Regions from separate parts of the Bradyrhizobium sp. WBOS08 genome, predicted to be linked through region 3. Evidence: predicted binding sites of a transcription regulator. Region 3 holds the regulator's gene; each other region holds the start of a gene.
What was found. Region 3 encodes PhoB, which activates phosphate uptake and scavenging genes when phosphate is short. Its sites were predicted from a motif close to TGTCATNNANCTGTCAT; they were not measured.
Positions count from the first base shown of each region.

Region 1: phnC (phosphonate ABC transporter ATP-binding protein) is a predicted target of PhoB. The motif match lies at 3,344-3,360, and genes of this name have one in related genera.
Region 2: phnF (phosphonate metabolism transcriptional regulator PhnF) is a predicted target of PhoB. The motif match lies at 1,752-1,768, and genes of this name have one in related genera.

Region 1 is NZ_CP028988.1:1,937,145-1,942,867, reverse strand. Features, by position in the region: gene DCM80_RS09385 (dihydrodipicolinate synthase family protein) at 1-592, shown strand, start outside; gene DCM80_RS09380 (DUF1045 domain-containing protein) at 731-1,429, opposite strand; gene DCM80_RS09375 (alpha-D-ribose 1-methylphosphonate 5-triphosphate diphosphatase) at 1,448-2,641, opposite strand; gene DCM80_RS09370 (chloramphenicol acetyltransferase) at 2,638-3,297, opposite strand; gene phnC (phosphonate ABC transporter ATP-binding protein) at 3,471-4,280, shown strand; gene phnD (phosphonate ABC transporter substrate-binding protein) at 4,354-5,289, shown strand; gene phnE (phosphonate ABC transporter, permease protein PhnE) at 5,363-5,723, shown strand, end outside.
Region 2 is NZ_CP028988.1:1,930,916-1,936,638, reverse strand. Features, by position in the region: gene phnE (phosphonate ABC transporter, permease protein PhnE) at 1-18, shown strand, start outside; gene phnE (phosphonate ABC transporter, permease protein PhnE) at 15-860, shown strand; gene phnF (phosphonate metabolism transcriptional regulator PhnF) at 989-1,717, opposite strand; gene phnG (phosphonate C-P lyase system protein PhnG) at 1,837-2,301, shown strand; gene phnH (phosphonate C-P lyase system protein PhnH) at 2,306-2,914, shown strand; gene DCM80_RS09330 (carbon-phosphorus lyase complex subunit PhnI) at 2,918-4,021, shown strand; gene DCM80_RS09325 (alpha-D-ribose 1-methylphosphonate 5-phosphate C-P-lyase PhnJ) at 4,018-4,914, shown strand; gene phnK (phosphonate C-P lyase system protein PhnK) at 4,907-5,704, shown strand.
Region 3 is NZ_CP028988.1:3,048,459-3,054,181, reverse strand. Features, by position in the region: gene argF (ornithine carbamoyltransferase) at 1-100, opposite strand, end outside; gene DCM80_RS14525 (aspartate aminotransferase family protein) at 100-1,308, opposite strand; gene DCM80_RS14520 (GcrA family cell cycle regulator) at 1,777-2,286, shown strand; gene phoB (phosphate regulon transcriptional regulator PhoB) at 2,517-3,224, opposite strand; gene phoU (phosphate signaling complex protein PhoU) at 3,248-3,964, opposite strand; gene pstB (phosphate ABC transporter ATP-binding protein PstB) at 3,976-4,797, opposite strand; gene pstA (phosphate ABC transporter permease PstA) at 4,794-5,639, opposite strand; gene pstC (phosphate ABC transporter permease subunit PstC) at 5,644-5,723, opposite strand, start outside.

The DNA of each region.
Region 1 (5,723 bases), 1.1 Mb from region 3:
TCACGGCGCGACCTTCCGGGTCCCTGAGAAGGGCATCGTCGAGTTCTTCAGGGTGCTCTCGGACGCGATCGACATTCCGATCATGATCCAGGATGCACCGGTGGCCGGCACGCCGCTGTCGGTCGAGCTGCTCGCTCGGCTGGCGCGCGACTTTTCCAACATCCGCTATTTCAAGATCGAAGTAGCGGGCGCGGCCTCAAAGCTGCGCGGCCTGATCGAGGCGGGCGGCAAGGACATCGAAGGCCCGTGGGACGGTGAGGAGGCGATCACGCTGCTCGCCGATCTCGACGCCGGTGCCACCGGCGCGATGACCGGCGGCGGCTATCCCGACGGCATCCGCCAGATCATCGATCCCTATTTCGCCGGCGACCGCGACAAGGCAAAGGCCGCTTACGAACGCTGGCTGCCGTTGATCAATTACGAGAACCGCCAATGCGGCCTGATCGCCTGCAAGGTCATGATGCAGGCCGGCAGCGTCATCAAGTCGGACGCGGTGCGCCATCCGCTCCAGCCGCTGCATCCGGCGACCCGGGCGGGGTTGCTGGAGCTCGCCAAGGAGCGCGATGCGTTGGCGCTGCGGTGGGGGAAGTAGCGCCCAAGGCTCCACTGCCGTAGGGTGGGCAAAGCGGAAGCGTGCCCGCCACCTGTTGCTATTGAGAGAAAGATCGTGGGCACGGCGCGCTGCGCCTTTGCCCACCCTACGAACGCTGAATGCGACGCGCCACCTCAGCTAACGCGTCAGCATCCACTCACCGATGATGCGAAACCGCGCCCTTGCATCACCCTGCTTGAACAGCGCGATGCGGTCGATCTCGAGCGTCTCAATTCCAAGCGCCGCAAACCGCGCCCGCAGCATCTCCAGGATCGGTCCGCGCCGCTCCGCATCGAGCCGTCCGGTCAGCGTCATGTGAAAGCGGAATTCCTCCATCACGTAGGGGTAGCCCCAGCGGTCGAGATAGTCGCGCTGCCGTTCGCTCAGCTTCTCCGGCTTGCGCCGCGCGCGATCCTCCGCGGTCAGCGCCGCACGGAAAGCGTCGAATTCGCGGACGCAATCGGCGGCGAGCTGCTGCAGGGCCGCGACCGGCTCGGCTGGAATGACGGCGATGAAGCCGCTGATGGCATCGACGACTGGCCGGATCACGGGACGCGGCCGCGACTTGCCGGCGAAGGCCGCGCAGGCGGTCATCAGCTCGGCTTCGGTCCTGCCAAATGCCAGCGCCATCGGTGCCTTCAGCGTGGCATGAAAGCCGTATTTGCGCGGATCGGCGCTGATGTCGCGCCAGTCAGGCGCGACCTCCAGCGCCTCGCGCGGAAACGGCAGTTCGCTGCCGGCATAGGCATCGTAGCCGAGCAGCTCGGCGCCGAAGCGGGAGAGGGGGCTGTTGTTGCCTGCGGCAAAATAGATCGCGTAGCGGGGAAAGCCTGTCATCGCGCGAGCATAGCCGGTTTAGGCCGCGGCGACAGCTTCGCGCGGCATCGCCGCCGCACTCAGGAGCCGCGTCGCATCGGTGAGATGGACCAGCTTGCCGCCCGATATCACCGCGATCAGCCGCGGCCGCAGCGGCACGTCGTCGTCGACCAGCAGAATGTCGGCGCGGCGGCCTTCCGCGAGCACGCCGCGATCGGTCAGGCCGGTCGCGCGCGCAGGGCCGGCAGAGACCAGATTCCAGGCCTCCGTCAGCGGCAGCACGCCGTCGGCGGCGAGCCGGAACGCGGCGAGCAGCTGGGCGGGATAGTAGTAATCCGATGCCAGCACCGAGCAGAGCCCTTTGGCGATCATGTCCGAGGCCTTGGTCCAGCCGGTGTGGCTGCCGCCGCGCACGACGTTCGGCGCGCCGTAGACGATGGCATCGCCGTGGCTTGCCGCCGCCTGCGCGGTCTCCTCGTTGATCGGAAACTCGGCGATCAAAGCGCCGAGCTCGCGAAACTGCCGGCGCATCGCCGGCGTCGCGTCATCGTGCGAGAGCATTCGCACCCCGGCCGCGCGGGCCGCGGCGGCCAGACGCGCAACGGAAGCCGGCACCTCGTCGGCGCGCGAGACCACACGCTCGACCAGCCGGTCGAATTCCTCGCCCGACAACCCGGTGCGCTCCACCATGCGGTTGCGCTTGCGCGGCTTGGCCATGTCGGCGACCGTGCCGTCCATGTGGTCGTTGAAAGCGAACAGGTCGACGCGGCCTTCCATGAGCCACTGCGCGATCTCGGCCTCGGCGTCGAGATTGTAGGTTTCATGCCGCAGATGGAAGCGGGTGTCGGCGGCGAATTGCGGGCGCTGCCGCTCGATCGCCTCCATCAGTCCGCGCGCATTGTCCGCGCTGCGCAGACCCGGCTCCCAGGAGCAGGTGGTGGCGTGGAACACCGTGGTGATGCCGTTGCTGATGGCCTGGCGGTCGCTGTCGGCGAGCGCGACGTCGATCGGGAAGTCGACACCGGCACGCGGCATCATCTGCCGCTCGAAGGCATCGCCGTGAAGATCGACGATGCCGGGCAGCACCAACAGGTTGCGTGCATCGATCGCCAGCCGCGCCCGGCCGCGAGAGGCGTCCATCGCAGTGATGTCCTGCCCGGACACCGCCAATGACGTTTCGACGAATTCGGTGCCGATCAGGGTCCGGCCGCCTTCAAGCAAGATGTCTGTCACGCGACCGCGCTTCGTTTGCTGGCAGGGAGAGTTGCCCGTGCTTCGTATGCCGCCAGAAAATCTTCAATCCCGAGCTTGCGGAAATCGGGCAGGGCCTCGCGCAATTTGTCGTGATCCCAGTCCCACCAGGCAAGCCGCGCGAGACGCCCGGCGATCTCCTCGGAGAACCGTCGCCGCACGATTCGGGCCGGATTGCCGGCGACGATGGTGTAGGCCGGCACGTCCTTGGTGACGATGGCGCCGGCCGCGATCACCGCGCCGGTGCCGATGTTGCGGCCCGGCAGCACGATCGCGCCGTGGCCGATCCAGACGTCGTGGCCGATCTGGACGTGATGCTGGCGCCGCCAGTCGAAGAAATCGGCATCGTCGCTTTCGCCGTCGAAATAGGCGCTGGAGCGGTAGGTGAAGTGCGCCTGCGTCGCGCGATGCATCGGATGGTTGCCGGGGTTGATGCGCGTCATCGCCGCGATCGAGCAGAACTTTCCGATCGTCGTGTAGGTGATCTGCGAATCGTTCACGACATAGGAGTAATCGCCCATCGCCACTTCGTGCAGGATGGTGCGCGCACCGACCTCGGTATAGGCGCCGAGCCGGGCCTCGTGCAGCCTGGCCGAGGGATCGATGGTCGGCTGAACTGAAAGAGCTTTGGCGGCCATGTCGAATCCGGAATGCGAGGGCGGGCGTACCTCTTCATGCGGCTCGATGACGATGTCATGACACGACGATGACAGGGAATGAGCTGTGCAGGATCGCCGCACCGCAACGTGCCTGTCACACAAGTGTCAAGCGCCGGCGTTAGCGATTGGCCCCAGTTAATCTGGAGCCCTGCATGCTGGTGGTGGATGGTCTGACGTGTCGCTTCGGCGCGAAAGCCGCGGTGGACGATGCCTCGTTTCAAATTTCTCCCGGCGGCTTCGTCGGTGTGATCGGACGGTCCGGCGCCGGCAAATCGACCCTGCTGCGGAGCATCAACCGCCTGGTGACCCCGACCGAGGGACGCATCCTGTTCGACGGGATCGACGTCACCGCGCTGCGCGGCAAGGAGCTGCGGCAATGGCGGGCGCGCTCGGCCATGATCTTCCAGCAGTTCAACCTGGTCGGCCGGCTCGATGTCCTCACCAACGTGCTGATGGGGCGGCTTGCGACGATGCCGGCCTGGCGCTCGCTGTCGCAAATGTGGCCGGAGCAGGACAAGGCGCTGGCGATGTCCGCGCTCGAGCAGTTCGATATCGCCTCGCTCGCCGCCCAGCGCGCCGACCAGCTCTCCGGCGGTCAGCAGCAGCGCGTCGCGATCGCGCGCGCCCTGGTGCAGCAGCCCGACATCATCCTCGCCGACGAGCCGATCGCTTCGCTCGACCCGCGCAACACCAAGATCGTGATGGATGCGCTTCTGCGCATCAACAAGCATTTCGGCATCACTGTGCTCTGCAACCTGCATTCGCTCGATCTCGCCCGCAGCTATTGCGATCGCTTGATCGGCATGGCGCAGGGCCGCGTGGTGTTCGACGGCGCGCCGGCCGCGCTGACCGATCACGTCGCACGCGAGCTCTACGATCTCGAAGCTGCCGACGTCATGGGCGCCGTGCCTGCGCCGGCGCCCGCGGGCGTTCCCGCGCTCGGGACGGCGGCCGCCGCCTGAGCAGATCTGTTTCGTTGCAAGTCTTCCTTGCAAGTTTTTGCGTCAACCGACCCCAACCGATGAAGAGGGTATCATGATCACTCGCAGACTGGTCCTTGCCGGCGCCGTCGCGCTCGCATTCACGACTTCGGCCCTCGCCGCCGACTGGAAGGCCAAATATCCCGAGCTGACCTTCGCGGTCGTCCCGGCCGAGAATGCCTCCGGCGTCACCGAGCGTTGGGCGCCGTTCGTGAGCTATCTCTCCAAGGAGCTGGGCGTGAAGGTCACGCTGCGCATCGCCAACGACTACGCCGCCGTGATCGAAGGCCAGCGCGCCGGCAACATCCATATCGCGAGCTACGGCTCGGCTTCGTTCGCCCGCGCCCGCCTGACCGGCGTCAAGACCGACGCCTTCGCCAACGACATCAACGCCGATGGCTCGACCGGCTATTATTCGGTGTTCTTCGTCAAGGCGAACAGCGCCTACAAGACCCTCGATCAGCTCAAGGGCAAGAATCTCGGCCTGGTTGACCCGAACTCGACCTCCGGCAACAACGTGCCTCGCTTCGAGCTCGACAAGTTGGGTATCCATGACGCCGACAGCTATTTCGGCAAGGTCGTCTTCACCGGCAGCCACGAGAACGCGATGCTGGCGCTGGCGCAAGGCACGGTCGAGGTTGCCGCCAACCAGTGGACCAGCGACGACGATTCGACGCTGGCGCAGATGCTGACCAAGGGCATGCTGAAGAACGCCGACGGCTCGGCCATGAAGAAGGGCGACTTCCGCATCGTCCATAAGTCGGCGCCGATCATCAACGGCCCCTATGCCTACAATTCCGACCTGCCGGAAGACGCCAGGGCCGCCATTGCGAAGGCGTTCTTCGACGCGCCGACCAAGGACAAGGCCGCTTTCGATCGCCTCTCCGACGGCCAGAAGAAAGGCTTCCATCCCGCCACCACCAAGGATTGGGATGGCACGATCGAGTTGATCAAGTTCGTCGACGCCCTGCGTAAGAAGAAGGCGTCCTGAGTATCGGGGCGATGCCACTGGAGCCGGGTCCTTCGACCCGGCTCTTTCTTTGACGGGACTTCATCTCGAGCCCATGACAACAGCGGTTTCGATCCTTCCCGAGCAGCAGCTCGCCGTGCTCAACGCCGCCTATCGCCAGGCGGTGGCACGCCGGCGGCTCCGCCTCCTGTTCGGCGCCGCGATCTTCGCCGCGGCGCTGGTTCTCGCCGCGATCGGCGCGGAAGTGAATCTGCGCACGCTGTTCAGCTATTTCGGCAACTTCGTCAGCTATTTCGACCGCATTTTCACGCTCGATAGCGGCCAGCGCGTCTGGACCGATGTCGGCGAATGGCTGTGGGGCTGGCGCAAATGGCTGAAGATGCTGGGCGAGACCCTGCTGATCTCCTACGTCGGCACGCTGATCGGCGCGACCCTCGCATTCGGCCTGAACTTCC
Region 2 (5,723 bases), 1.1 Mb from region 3:
AAGGAGGCGCGGACGTGACGCCGCACGAGGTCGATCCGCGAGAGCTTCGCGCCCGCTATCCCGACGTGTTCGACCGTCCCGCTTCGGCGCGGCTCGCGATGCCGGCGATGATCGTCGCGGCGTTCGCGATCCTGATCTACGGCCTGGTCGATCTCGACTTCTCGCCCTCGCGGTTCTTCGCCGGCCTCAGCCAGCTCGGCTGGATCACTTTGATGATGATCCCGCCAGATCCCGGCTCCTCGCTGCCGGTCTATCTCAAGGCGCTCGGCGAGACGCTGTCGATCGCGCTGCTTGGCACCACGCTGGCCGCAATGTTCGCGCTCCCCGTCAGCCTGCTCGCGGCGCGCAACGTGGTGCCGTCGAAGCTCCTGCGCTTTCCGGTGCGCCGCGTGCTGGATTCGATCCGCGGCGTCGACACCCTGATCTGGGCGCTGGTCTGGATCAATGTCGTGGGCCTCGGGCCGTTTGCCGGGGTGCTGGCGATCGCCGTGTCGGATTTCGGTGCGTTCGGCAAGCTGTTCTCGGAGGCGATCGAGGGTGCCGACCAGAAGCAGGTCGAGGGCATCCGCGCCTCCGGCGGCAGTGCCCTGCACGAGATCCGCTTCGGCCTGATGCCGCAGGTGCTGCCCGTCATCGCCGGCCAGGTGCTCTACTACATCGAATCCAACACCCGCTCGGCGACCATCATCGGCATCGTCGGCGCCGGCGGCATCGGCCTGCAACTCGCCGAGCAGATCCGCGTGCTGGAATGGCAGAAGGTGTCGTTCCTGATCCTGATGATCCTGGTCGCGGTCGCCGCGATCGATTTCGTCTCGGGCAAGCTGCGCTTTGCGATCATCGGCAAGCGCGCTGTCGCCTGACCACAGGTGCCGTAGGGTGGGCAAAGCGAAGCGTGCCCACCACCTTTAGCGATGGAGAATGATCGTGGGCACGGCGCAAGTGCGCCTTTGCCCACCCTACGAGACCGGTGTCGCGGAGAGCGCTCCCCCTACGACTCCACCAAAAACTCCACCCGCTCCGCGGCAAATCGCGAATGCTTGGTCATCAGCGGCCTGCCGTCGAGGGCGTGGTCGGTGGCGTCGACCACCAGGATCGGGCGTCCCAGCGCGAGATCCAGCCGGGCCGCGTCGGTGGCGTCCACGATGCCGGCGGTGATCCGGGTCGCGCCGCGGCGATAGTCGCGTACGCCGTAATGCGCGAGCAGCTTGGTCATCGAGCGCGTGGCCGCGAACACGGCGCCCGCATTCGGGAACAGCTCGGCCGACAGCCAGGTGGTGGAGACGCAGATCGGGGTGCGGTCGGCGAGGCGGATCGCCTCGATCCGCACCAGGGGCGCGCCGGCCTTCAAGCCCAGCTCGCGCGCCAGCTCGCGGGTGGCGACGTCGTCGGAGGCCTCGATCAACTGGCCGCGCGGCTCGCGGCCGCCGGCACCGACGATCTCGGAGAACCGCGTGCGCGAGCGCAGGGGATAGGCGAGCTTCTGCGCCTCGACATAGGTGCCACTGCCGCGCTCGGCGCGCACCAGGCCGCGCTCGGCGAGGGCGGCCAGCGCGCGCCGCACGGTGTGGCGGTTGACGCGGTAGGTTTCGGCGATCTCCATCTCGCCCGGCAATTTGTCGCCGGCCGCGAAACGGCCGTCGGCGATGCCGCGCTCGATGCCGTCGGCAACGAGGCGCCACAGCGCGACGCCGGACGATGCAGTGTCTTGCATGCTCATATCGCCGGTCAGCCTAGCCCAGAAATCACGCACTTGTCACGAAACAGTCATGGCGCGTCCGTATGAAGTTGTCTAGTATCATAGACAACTTCGATGCGGCAAGTTCTGTCAAAGGTTCGGTGGACCAGGTGACCCAGCACAATACCAAGCAAGCCCAGCGCAAGGCCGCGATGGCCGTGCTGGCGCACGCGGAGGCGGGCGAGATCGCCGCCCGCCTCCGCGACTTAAGCATCCCTGACCATCAGGATTTGCGCGCGCCGGAAAACGGCCTCGTCATGCTGCGCGGCCGGGCCGGCGGCGACGGCGCGCCGTTCAATCTCGGCGAAGCCACGGTGTCGCGCGCAGCGGTGAAGCTCGCGAGTGGCGAGGTCGGTTTCGGCTACACGCTCGGGCGGAATAGTGAGAAGGCGCGGCTGATCGCGCTGTGCGATGCGCTGGTGCAGTCCCGCGACTTCGGCGGCGCGGTGGAGCGGGATGTAATCGCGCCGTTGCGCGAGCAGCTTATGATTCGCCGCAAGCAGGCGGCGGCCGAGACCGCCGCGACGAAGGTTGATTTCTACACCATGGTGCGCGGTGAGGGCTGAGATCATGACCACGATTGCCGAATTGCCGCCGGGATTCGCCGACAAGGTGCTGTCGGCACAATCGACCTTTCGCTCGGTGATGGACGCGATGGCGCGGCCTGGCTCGGTCCAGCGCATCGTGCCGATGGCGGGGGCGCCTGATACGATGATGCGCGGCGCCGCCGCGATCGCGCTGACGCTGTTCGACCACGACACGCCGCTCTGGCTCGACGCGCGGATGGCGGCGAACCCGGACGCGGCGAAATGGTTGAAGTTCCACACCGGCGCGCCCTTGGTGCAGGATAGCTCGGTGGCGAGCTTCGCGCTGATCGGCGACGGCGCCGCGCTTCCGCCGCTCGAACGCTTCGCGCTCGGCACCAGCGAATATCCGGATCGCTCCACCACGATCATCCTCCAGGTGGAGAGCCTCGACGCGGGCCGCAGCTTCGAGCTGCGCGGTCCCGGCATCGACGGCGCCGCGAGGCTCGATGCGTCGATCAAGCCGTTCGATCTGTTCGAGCGCCTGCAGGTCAACGAGGCGCTGTTCCCGCGCGGCATCGATGTCGTGCTGGTCGCCGATGACGCATTGGTCGCGATCCCCCGCACCACGCGCGTCGTGAGCAAGGGAAGCTGAAGCATGTATGTCGCAGTCAAAGGCGGCGAACGCGCCATCGACAACGCCCATCGCCTGCTCGCCCACAAGCGGCGCGGCGACCAAAGCGTTCCGGAGGTCACCCTCGACCAGATCTCGCAGCAGCTCGGCCTCGCCGTCGACCGCGTCATGAGCGAAGGCTCGCTCTACGATCGCGAGCTCGCGGCGCTGGCGATCAAGCAGGCCCGCGGCGACCTGATCGAGGCGATCTTCCTGGTCCGCGCCTTCCGCGCCACGTTGCCGCGTTTCGGCGCCAGCGAGCCGGTCGACACCGGCGCGATGCGGGTGCAGCGGCGGGTGTCCTCGACCTTCAAGGATATTCCCGGCGGCCAGATCCTCGGCCCCACCTTCGACTACACGCACCGCCTGCTCGATCCCTCGCTCGCGCAAGGCTTTGCGCCGGAGGCGCCGGCCACGGCCGACGCATCCACGGCGCCGACGCCGCGCGTGACGGATATTCTCGGCCGCGACGGCTTGATCGAATCCTCGCCGCAGGCGGATGAGGGCGCCGGCGTCGGCGATCTCACCCGCGAGCCGCTGAACTTTCCGGCCGATCGCGACCTGCGCCTGCAGAATCTGGCGCGCGGCGACGAAGGCTTTTTGCTGGCGATGGGCTATTCCACCCAGCGCGGCTATGGCCGCAACCATCCCTTTGCCGGCGAGATCCGATTCGGCGAGGTCGAGGTCGAATTCTTTGCGGAGGACGCCGGCTTCGCCGTGCCGCTCGGTGCGATCGAGCTGACCGAATGCCAGATGGTCAACCAGTTCAAGGGCTCCGCAACCGAGGCGCCGTGCTTCACCCGCGGCTATGGCCTCGCCTTCGGCCAGAGCGAGCGCAAGACCATGTCAATGGCGCTGGTCGACCGCGCGCTGCGCGCCCGTGAACTCGGCGAGGAGGTGCGTGCCCCCGCGCAGGACGAGGAATTCGTGATGTCGCATTCGGACAACGTCCAGGCGACCGGCTTCGTCGAGCACCTCAAGCTGCCGCATTATGTCGACTTCCAGTCCGAACTCGGCCTGCTGCGCAAGCTGCGGAAGGAGTTCGCGGATGCCCAAACGCCCGATGCCATGAAGGAGGCCGCGGAATGAACGCGCCGGCCTATAATTTCGCCTATCTCGACGAGCAGACCAAGCGGATGATCCGCCGCGCCATCCTCAAGGCGATCGCGATCCCCGGCTATCAGGTGCCGTTCGCCAGCCGCGAGATGCCGATGCCCTATGGCTGGGGCACCGGCGGCGTGCAGGTCACCGCCGCGATCCTGGGGCCTTCCGACGTCCTCAAGGTGATCGACCAGGGTTCCGACGACACCACCAACGCGATCTCGATCCGGAAATTCTTCGCCAAGACCGCGGGCGTCGCCACCACGACGGCGACGGAGGAGGCGACCGTGATCCAGACCCGTCACCGCATTCCCGAGGCGGCGCTGAGCGAGAACCAGGTCCTGGTCTATCAGGTACCGATCCCGGAGCCGCTGCGCTTCCTCGAACCGCGCGAGACCGAGACGCGGCGCATGCACGCGCTCGCCGAATACGGCCTGATGCACGTGAAGCTCTACGAGGACATCGCCCGCTTCGGCCACATCGCCACCGCCTATGCCTATCCGGTGAAGGTGAACGCGCGCTACGTGATGGATCCGTCGCCGACGCCGAAATTCGACAATCCCAAGATGGACAATTGCCCGGCGCTGCAACTGTTCGGCGCCGGCCGCGAGAAGCGCATCTACGCGATCCCGCCCTACACGCAGGTGGTGTCGCTCGATTTCGAGGATCACCCGTTCGAGCCCTACCGCTTCAACGCGCCCTGCGCGCTGTGCGGCGCGGAGAATTCCTATCTCGACGAGATCGTCACCGACGACAAGGGCAGCCGCATGTTCGTCTGCTCCGACACCGATTATTGCGAGGGCCGGCAGGCCGCCGGCCATCACGGCAGCCTCAGCGCCGCGCCGTACAAGGACAAGGCGCAAGGAGGCGCGAATGGCTGATCCAGAGATGCGCGAGAACGACGAGCCGCTGCTGGTCGCGACATCCCTCAGCAAGTCGTTCGGCCGCATCGCCGCGTGCCGCGACGTCTCGTTCGCGCTCTATCCCGGCGAGGTGCTGGCGATCGTCGGCGAATCCGGCTCCGGCAAGTCGACGTTGCTCCAGCTGCTGTCGGGCCAGCTTGCGGCCAGCGGCGGCCACGTCTCCTACCGCATGCGCGACGGCGTCACCCGCGATCTCGCCACGCTCGGCGAGGCCGAGCGGCGCTTCCTGTTCCGCACCGACTGGGGCTTCGTGCACCAGGATCCCGCGCAGGGCCTGCGCATGGCGGTGTCGGCCGGCGCCAATGTCGGCGAGCGACTGATGGCGGTGGGCTGGAACCATTACGGCCGCATCCGCGACACCGCGTCGGACTGGCTGACCCGGGTCGAGATCGATGTCGCGCGCATCGACGATGCGCCGCGCACCTATTCCGGCGGCATGCGCCAGCGGCTCCAGATCGCGCGCAACCTCGTCACCGAGCCGCGGCTGGTGTTCATGGACGAGCCGACCGGCGGCCTCGACGTCTCCGTGCAGGCCCGCCTGCTCGATCTCCTGCGCAGCCTCGTCGCCGAGCTGCATCTTGCCGTCACCATCGTCACCCACGATCTCGCGGTCGCGCGCCTGTTGTCGCATCGCGTGATGGTGATGAAGGGCGGCCGCGTCATCGAGACCGGTCTCACCGACCAGGTTCTCGACGATCCGCGCGAGCCCTATACGCAACTCCTCGTCTCCTCGATTCTGCCGCCATGAGTCTCTCGATATGGGTTCT
Region 3 (5,723 bases):
TCATCGCGCTCGACGCGGCGAGCATGCGCTTGAGCTCCGACAAGGGCAGCTCGTTGATGTCGAGGAAGTGCTTCGGCGTCTTGGTCGGGGACTTGCTCATCAGCTTGCCGCCCGCTTGCTCTGGCCGGCCGACAAAGCGGTGCAGGCACGCTCCAGCCGCCCGACGCTGTCCTCGATCTCGGCTTCGGTGACGATCAAGGGCGGCAGGAAGCGCACGACATTGTCGCCGGCCCCGACGGTCAGGAGCTTTTCGTCGCGCAAGGCGGCGACCAGGTCGCCCGAGGGCACGACGGCCTTGATGCCGATCAGGAGGCCCTCGCCGCGCACCTCGCTGACGATGTCGGGGTGACGGTCGATCACCGAGGCGAGCTTCTGCTTGAGCAGCAGCGACATCTTCTGCACGTGGTCGAAGAAGCCGGGCTTGAGCATGACGTCGAGCACGGCGTTGGCCGCGGAGATCGCCAGCGGATTGCCGCCGAAGGTCGAGCCGTGCGAGCCGGGGCCCATGCCGGCCGCCGCATCCGCGGTCGCCAGCACGGCGCCGATCGGGAAGCCGCCGCCGAGCGCCTTCGCCAGCGACATCACGTCAGGCGTGACGCCGGTGCGCCGATACGCGAACAGATCGCCGGCACGGCCCATGCCGGTCTGCACCTCGTCGAAGGCGAGCAGCAGGCCCTTCTCGTCGCAAAGCTGGCGCAACGCCTTGAGGAAAGCGGGCGGTGCCGAACGCACGCCGCCCTCGCCCTGGATCGGCTCGATCAGGATACCGGCGGTGTCGGGCCCGATCGCCTTCTTGACGGCTTCGAGGTCGCCATGCGGCACCTGGTCGAAGCCGTCCATCGGCGGGCCGAACCCTTCGAGATATTTTGCCGATCCGGTCGCAGCGAGCGTCGCCAGCGTGCGGCCGTGGAAGGCGCCTTCGAAGGTGATGATGCGGTAACGCTCCGGGTGCCCCTTGGAGAAGTGATGATGGCGCACCAGCTTGATCACGCCCTCCAGCGCCTCGGCGCCGGAATTGCAGAAGAACACCAGGTCGGCAAAACTCTCGTGGCACAGGCGCGCGGCGAGCTTCTCGCCGTCCGGGCTCTGGAACAGGTTCGACATGTGCCACAGCTTCGTGGCCTGCTCCTGCAACGCCTTAATCAGATGCGGGTGGCAATGGCCGAGCGCATTGACGGCGACGCCCGAGGTGAAATCGAGATAGCGATCGCCATTGGTCGCGATCAGCCAGCAGCCTTCGCCGCGTTCGAAACCGAGGTTGGCCCTGGCGAAAACGGGGAGCAAATGCGGGGCTGCGCTGTTAGTCATGACGGCCACTTGATGTTGCGGACGGTGTGGGGCGTGCATTGGGCAACGCACCATGGACCGGCCCGGAAACGAAACGTGCCGCCTTTTAAGGGCGGCACGCGCGACTATCTTAGGCCTGGTGAAACGGGTGTCAATGCCGCCCGGAAGCCCCGGGAAACGGTGATGAAACGCGGATTCCGTAGTCTTGCGGTGGCGATTTTGCGGGTTTTTCACCACGGAACATGTGGAAGCGAGTCGGCGGACTCTTGCGCGTGAGTCACGCCATATTGTAGCGTTTGGCTTGTCAGATACGACATCTCGTGCGGCAGTTCTGATCCCAAGAGTCCTCATGTACCGGCGTAAACGTTCGGGCGTCAGTTGCGCGCCCGGCGAGCCCTAAGGGATTCGAGCGGCACGGGTTTTTCGAGGCTTAGGCATTCGCCGCACGGACCGCCAGGATGGCAGCCGCGCGGCGAGGGAAAGGGTGCAATGACGGTTTTGACCTGGTCCGACGATCGCGTCGAGCAGCTGAAGAAGCTCTGGGAGGCCGGATTGTCGGCCAGCCAGATCGCAGCAGAGCTCGGCAATGTGACCCGCAATGCCGTGATCGGCAAAGTGCACAGGCTCGGTCTGTCCGGCCGCGCCAAGAGCCCTTCGTCGGCCGCGCCCCGGCCGCGCAAGGCGCGTCCCGCCCAGCACATGATGCGGGTGACCCGCCCCATCGCGCGCGGCAACACCGCGCTGGCGCAGGCCTTCGAGGTCGAGGTCGAGGCCGAACCCGTCACCTACGACAACGTGGTGCCGATGAGCCAGCGGCTGTCGCTGCTCGAATTGAACGAGGCGACCTGCCACTGGCCGGTCGGCGATCCCTCCAGCCCGGATTTCTTCTTCTGCGGCGGCAAGGCCCTGTCCGGCCTGCCCTATTGCGCCCAGCACTCGCGCGTGGCGTATCAGCCGGCGGCGGATCGGCGCCGCGCGGCACCGAAGCCCACGCGCTGAGCTGCGCGGAATTAGCTGATCAAGACCGCAGCCGTCACACGACGGCGCCTCAACCAACTCGGTGTCATCCCCGCGAACGCGGGGATCCATAACCACAGGACGCAATCGTTGCGCGAGATGGTCACCCCGAGTCTTCGCGAAATCACGTCCTGTGGTTATGGATCCCGGGCTCGCGCTGCGCGCGCCCCGGGATTACGGCTGAGCTCGCCAAACCAGCTCTCGCTGGAGCCTTACGTCTGCTCCGCCTTCGCGAAGCGATCATCCAGGGCGTAGCCGGCGCCGCGGACGGTGCGGATCGGGTCCTGCTCGCGGCCGAGATTGAGCAGTTTGCGCAGGCGGCCGATATGAACGTCGACGGTGCGCTCGTCGATGTAGATGTCGCGGCCCCAGACGCTGTCGAGCAGCTGCTCGCGCGAGAACACCCGGCCGGGATGCTCCAGGAAGAACTCCAGCAGGCGATATTCGGTCGGGCCGAGATCGATCGGGCGACCGGAGCGCGCGACGCGGCGCTTGTCGCGATCGAGCTCGATGTCGCCATAGGCCAGCACGGTCGCGAGCCGCTCGGGGCTGGCGCGCCTGAGCAGGCCCTTCACGCGCGCCAAGAGCTCCGGCACCGAGAACGGCTTGACGATGTAGTCGTCGGCGCCGGTCGCAAGGCCGCGCACCCTCTCGCTCTCCTCGCCGCGCGCGGTGAGCATGATGATCGGCAGCTGCTTGGTCTCGGGCCGGGTGCGCAGGCGCCGGCACAGCTCGATGCCGGAGAGGCCCGGCAGCATCCAGTCGAGCACGATCAGATCGGGAATGTGTTCCTTGAGGCGGGTGTCGGCGTCGTCGCCGCGCATCACCGTCTCGACGTCATAGCCGTCGCCTTCGAGGTTGTAACGCAGAAGCTCGGTGAGAGCTTCCTCGTCCTCAACCACCATAATGCGTGCGCCCATGGTGTCGTCGCTCCTTGAGGTCTTCAGGTATTCGGGATCGTCGTGGCGAAATTGGTCATGTCGCCCTTCGGCCGCTTGTCGGTGATCGCCTGGCCCTCGATCATGTAGAACACGGTCTCGGCGATGTTGGTGGCGTGGTCGCCGATGCGCTCGATGTTCTTGGCGCAGAACATCAGATGGATGCAGAACGAGATGTTGCGCGGATCCTCCATCATGTAGGTCAGGAGCTCGCGGAACAGCGAGGTGCAGATCGCGTCGACCTCCTCGTCGCCCTTCCACACCGCCATCGCCGCCGGCAGATCGTGCGCGGCATAGGCATCGAGCACGCTCTTGACCTGCTGCTGCACCAGGTCGGTCATGTGCTCCAGGCCGCGGAACAGCTTGAGCGGATGGAAGTCGGTCTCCAGCGCGGCGACGCGCTTGCCCATGTTCTTGGCGAGGTCGCCGATGCGCTCGAGGTCGGTCGCGACGCGCATGGCGCCGACGATCTCGCGCAGGTCCACCGCCATCGGCTGGCGGCGGGCGATGGTGAGCACGGCGCGCTCCTCGATGCGCTTTTGCAGCGCGTCGAGATCGGCGTCGATGGCGACGACGCGCTGGCCGAGCGCGACGTCGCGGCGAATCAGCGCGTCGACGGAATCGACGATCATGCGCTCGGCAATGCCGCCCATCTCTGCGACCAGGCGCGTGAGCTCCTGGAGGTCGGTGTCGAAGGCCTTTGCGGTATGTTCGGTACCCATGTCGCGTCTCCTCAGCCGAACCGGCCGGTGATGTAGTCCTGCGTCCGCCGGTCGGTCGGCGACGTGAAGATCTTGCTGGTGTCGTCGAACTCGATCAGCTCGCCGAGATACATGAAGGCGGTCTTGTCGGAGACGCGCGCCGCCTGCTGCATGTTGTGGGTGACGATCGCGATCGTGTAGTTCTCGGACAATTCCTGGATCAGCTCCTCGACCTTGGCGGTCGAGATCGGGTCGAGCGCCGAGCAGGGCTCGTCGAACAGGATCACCTCGGGCCGCACCGCGACGGTGCGGGCGATGCAGAGGCGCTGCTGCTGGCCGCCGGAGAGCGACAGGCCGGAGGCGTTGAGCTTGTCCTTGACCTCGTTCCACAGCGCGCCGCCGCGCAGCGCCTTCTCGACCCGATCGTCCATCTCGGACTTGGAGATCTTCTCGTAGAGGCGGATGCCGAAGGCGATGTTCTCGTAGATCGTCATCGGGAACGGGGTCGGCTTCTGGAACACCATGCCGACCCGGGCGCGCAGCAGGTTGAGGTCGAGCTTGGGGTCGAGGATGTTGGTGTGGTCGAGCAGCAGCTGGCCGGTGGCGCGCTGGCCCGGATAGAGGTCGTACATCCGGTTGAAGATGCGCAGCAGGGTCGACTTGCCGCAGCCGGACGGGCCGATGAAGGCCGTGACGCGGTTGGTGCCGAGCGCCAGATTGATGTTCTTCAGCGCGTGGTGCTCACCGTAGTAGAAGTTGAGGTTGCGCGCGGTGACCTTGGCAGGCGCCTCGGGCAGCGGCTGCGAGCCGGGGTGAACGGTCGGCGCGCTGACGGAAACAGACATTTCACTCATTTTGCAGTCCTCTCGGCACCAAGGATGCGGGCGCCAATGTTCAGGGCAAGCACGGTCAGGGTGATCAGCAGCGCGCCGCTCCAGGCGAGCTGCTTCCAATAGGCGTAGGGGCTCTGCACGAAGTTGTTGATGGTGACCGGCAGGTTCGCCATCGTCTTGTCGAGGCCGAGGCTGAAGAACTGGTTGGACAGCGCGGTGAACAGCAGCGGCGCGGTCTCGCCGGCGACGCGCGCCGTGGCGAGCAGCACGCCGGTGATGAGGCCCGAGCGCGCGGCGCGATAGGCGATCCGCTTGATCACCAGCGAGCGCGGCAGACCCAGCGCGCTGGCGGCTTCGCGCAGCGGGTTCGGCACCAGCAGCAGCATGTCCTCCGTCGTGCGCACCACGACCGGGATCACGATCACGGCGAGCGCCAGCGCGCCGGCGATCGCCGAGAAGCCCCGCATCGGCACCACCACCGCGCCGTAGATGAACAGGCCGATGATGATCGAGGGCGCCGAGAGCAGGATGTCGTTGATGAAGCGGATCACCGAGGTCAGCCTGTCGTTGCGGCCGTACTCGGCGAGATAGGTGCCGGCGAACAGGCCGAGCGGCGCGCCGATGCCGACGCCGATCACGGTCATGATGACCGAGCCGACGATGGCGTTGCGCAGCCCGCCCTCGGTCGAGCCCGGCGGCGGCGTGTCCGCGGTGAAGATCTGCACGTTGAGGCCGCTGAGGCCGTTGTAGAGCAGCGTGACCAGGATCAGCGCGAGCCAGGTGACGCCGAAGGCGGCGGCGGCGATGCAGAGGCCGCGGATGACGACGTCCCAGCGGCGGCGGCGTGCATAGATCGGGTTCATGGCTTCACTTTCCGGCCTTGGTTTCCAGGCGCATCAACATCAGCCGCGCGGCCGCGAGCACGAAGAACGTCAGCACGAACAGCA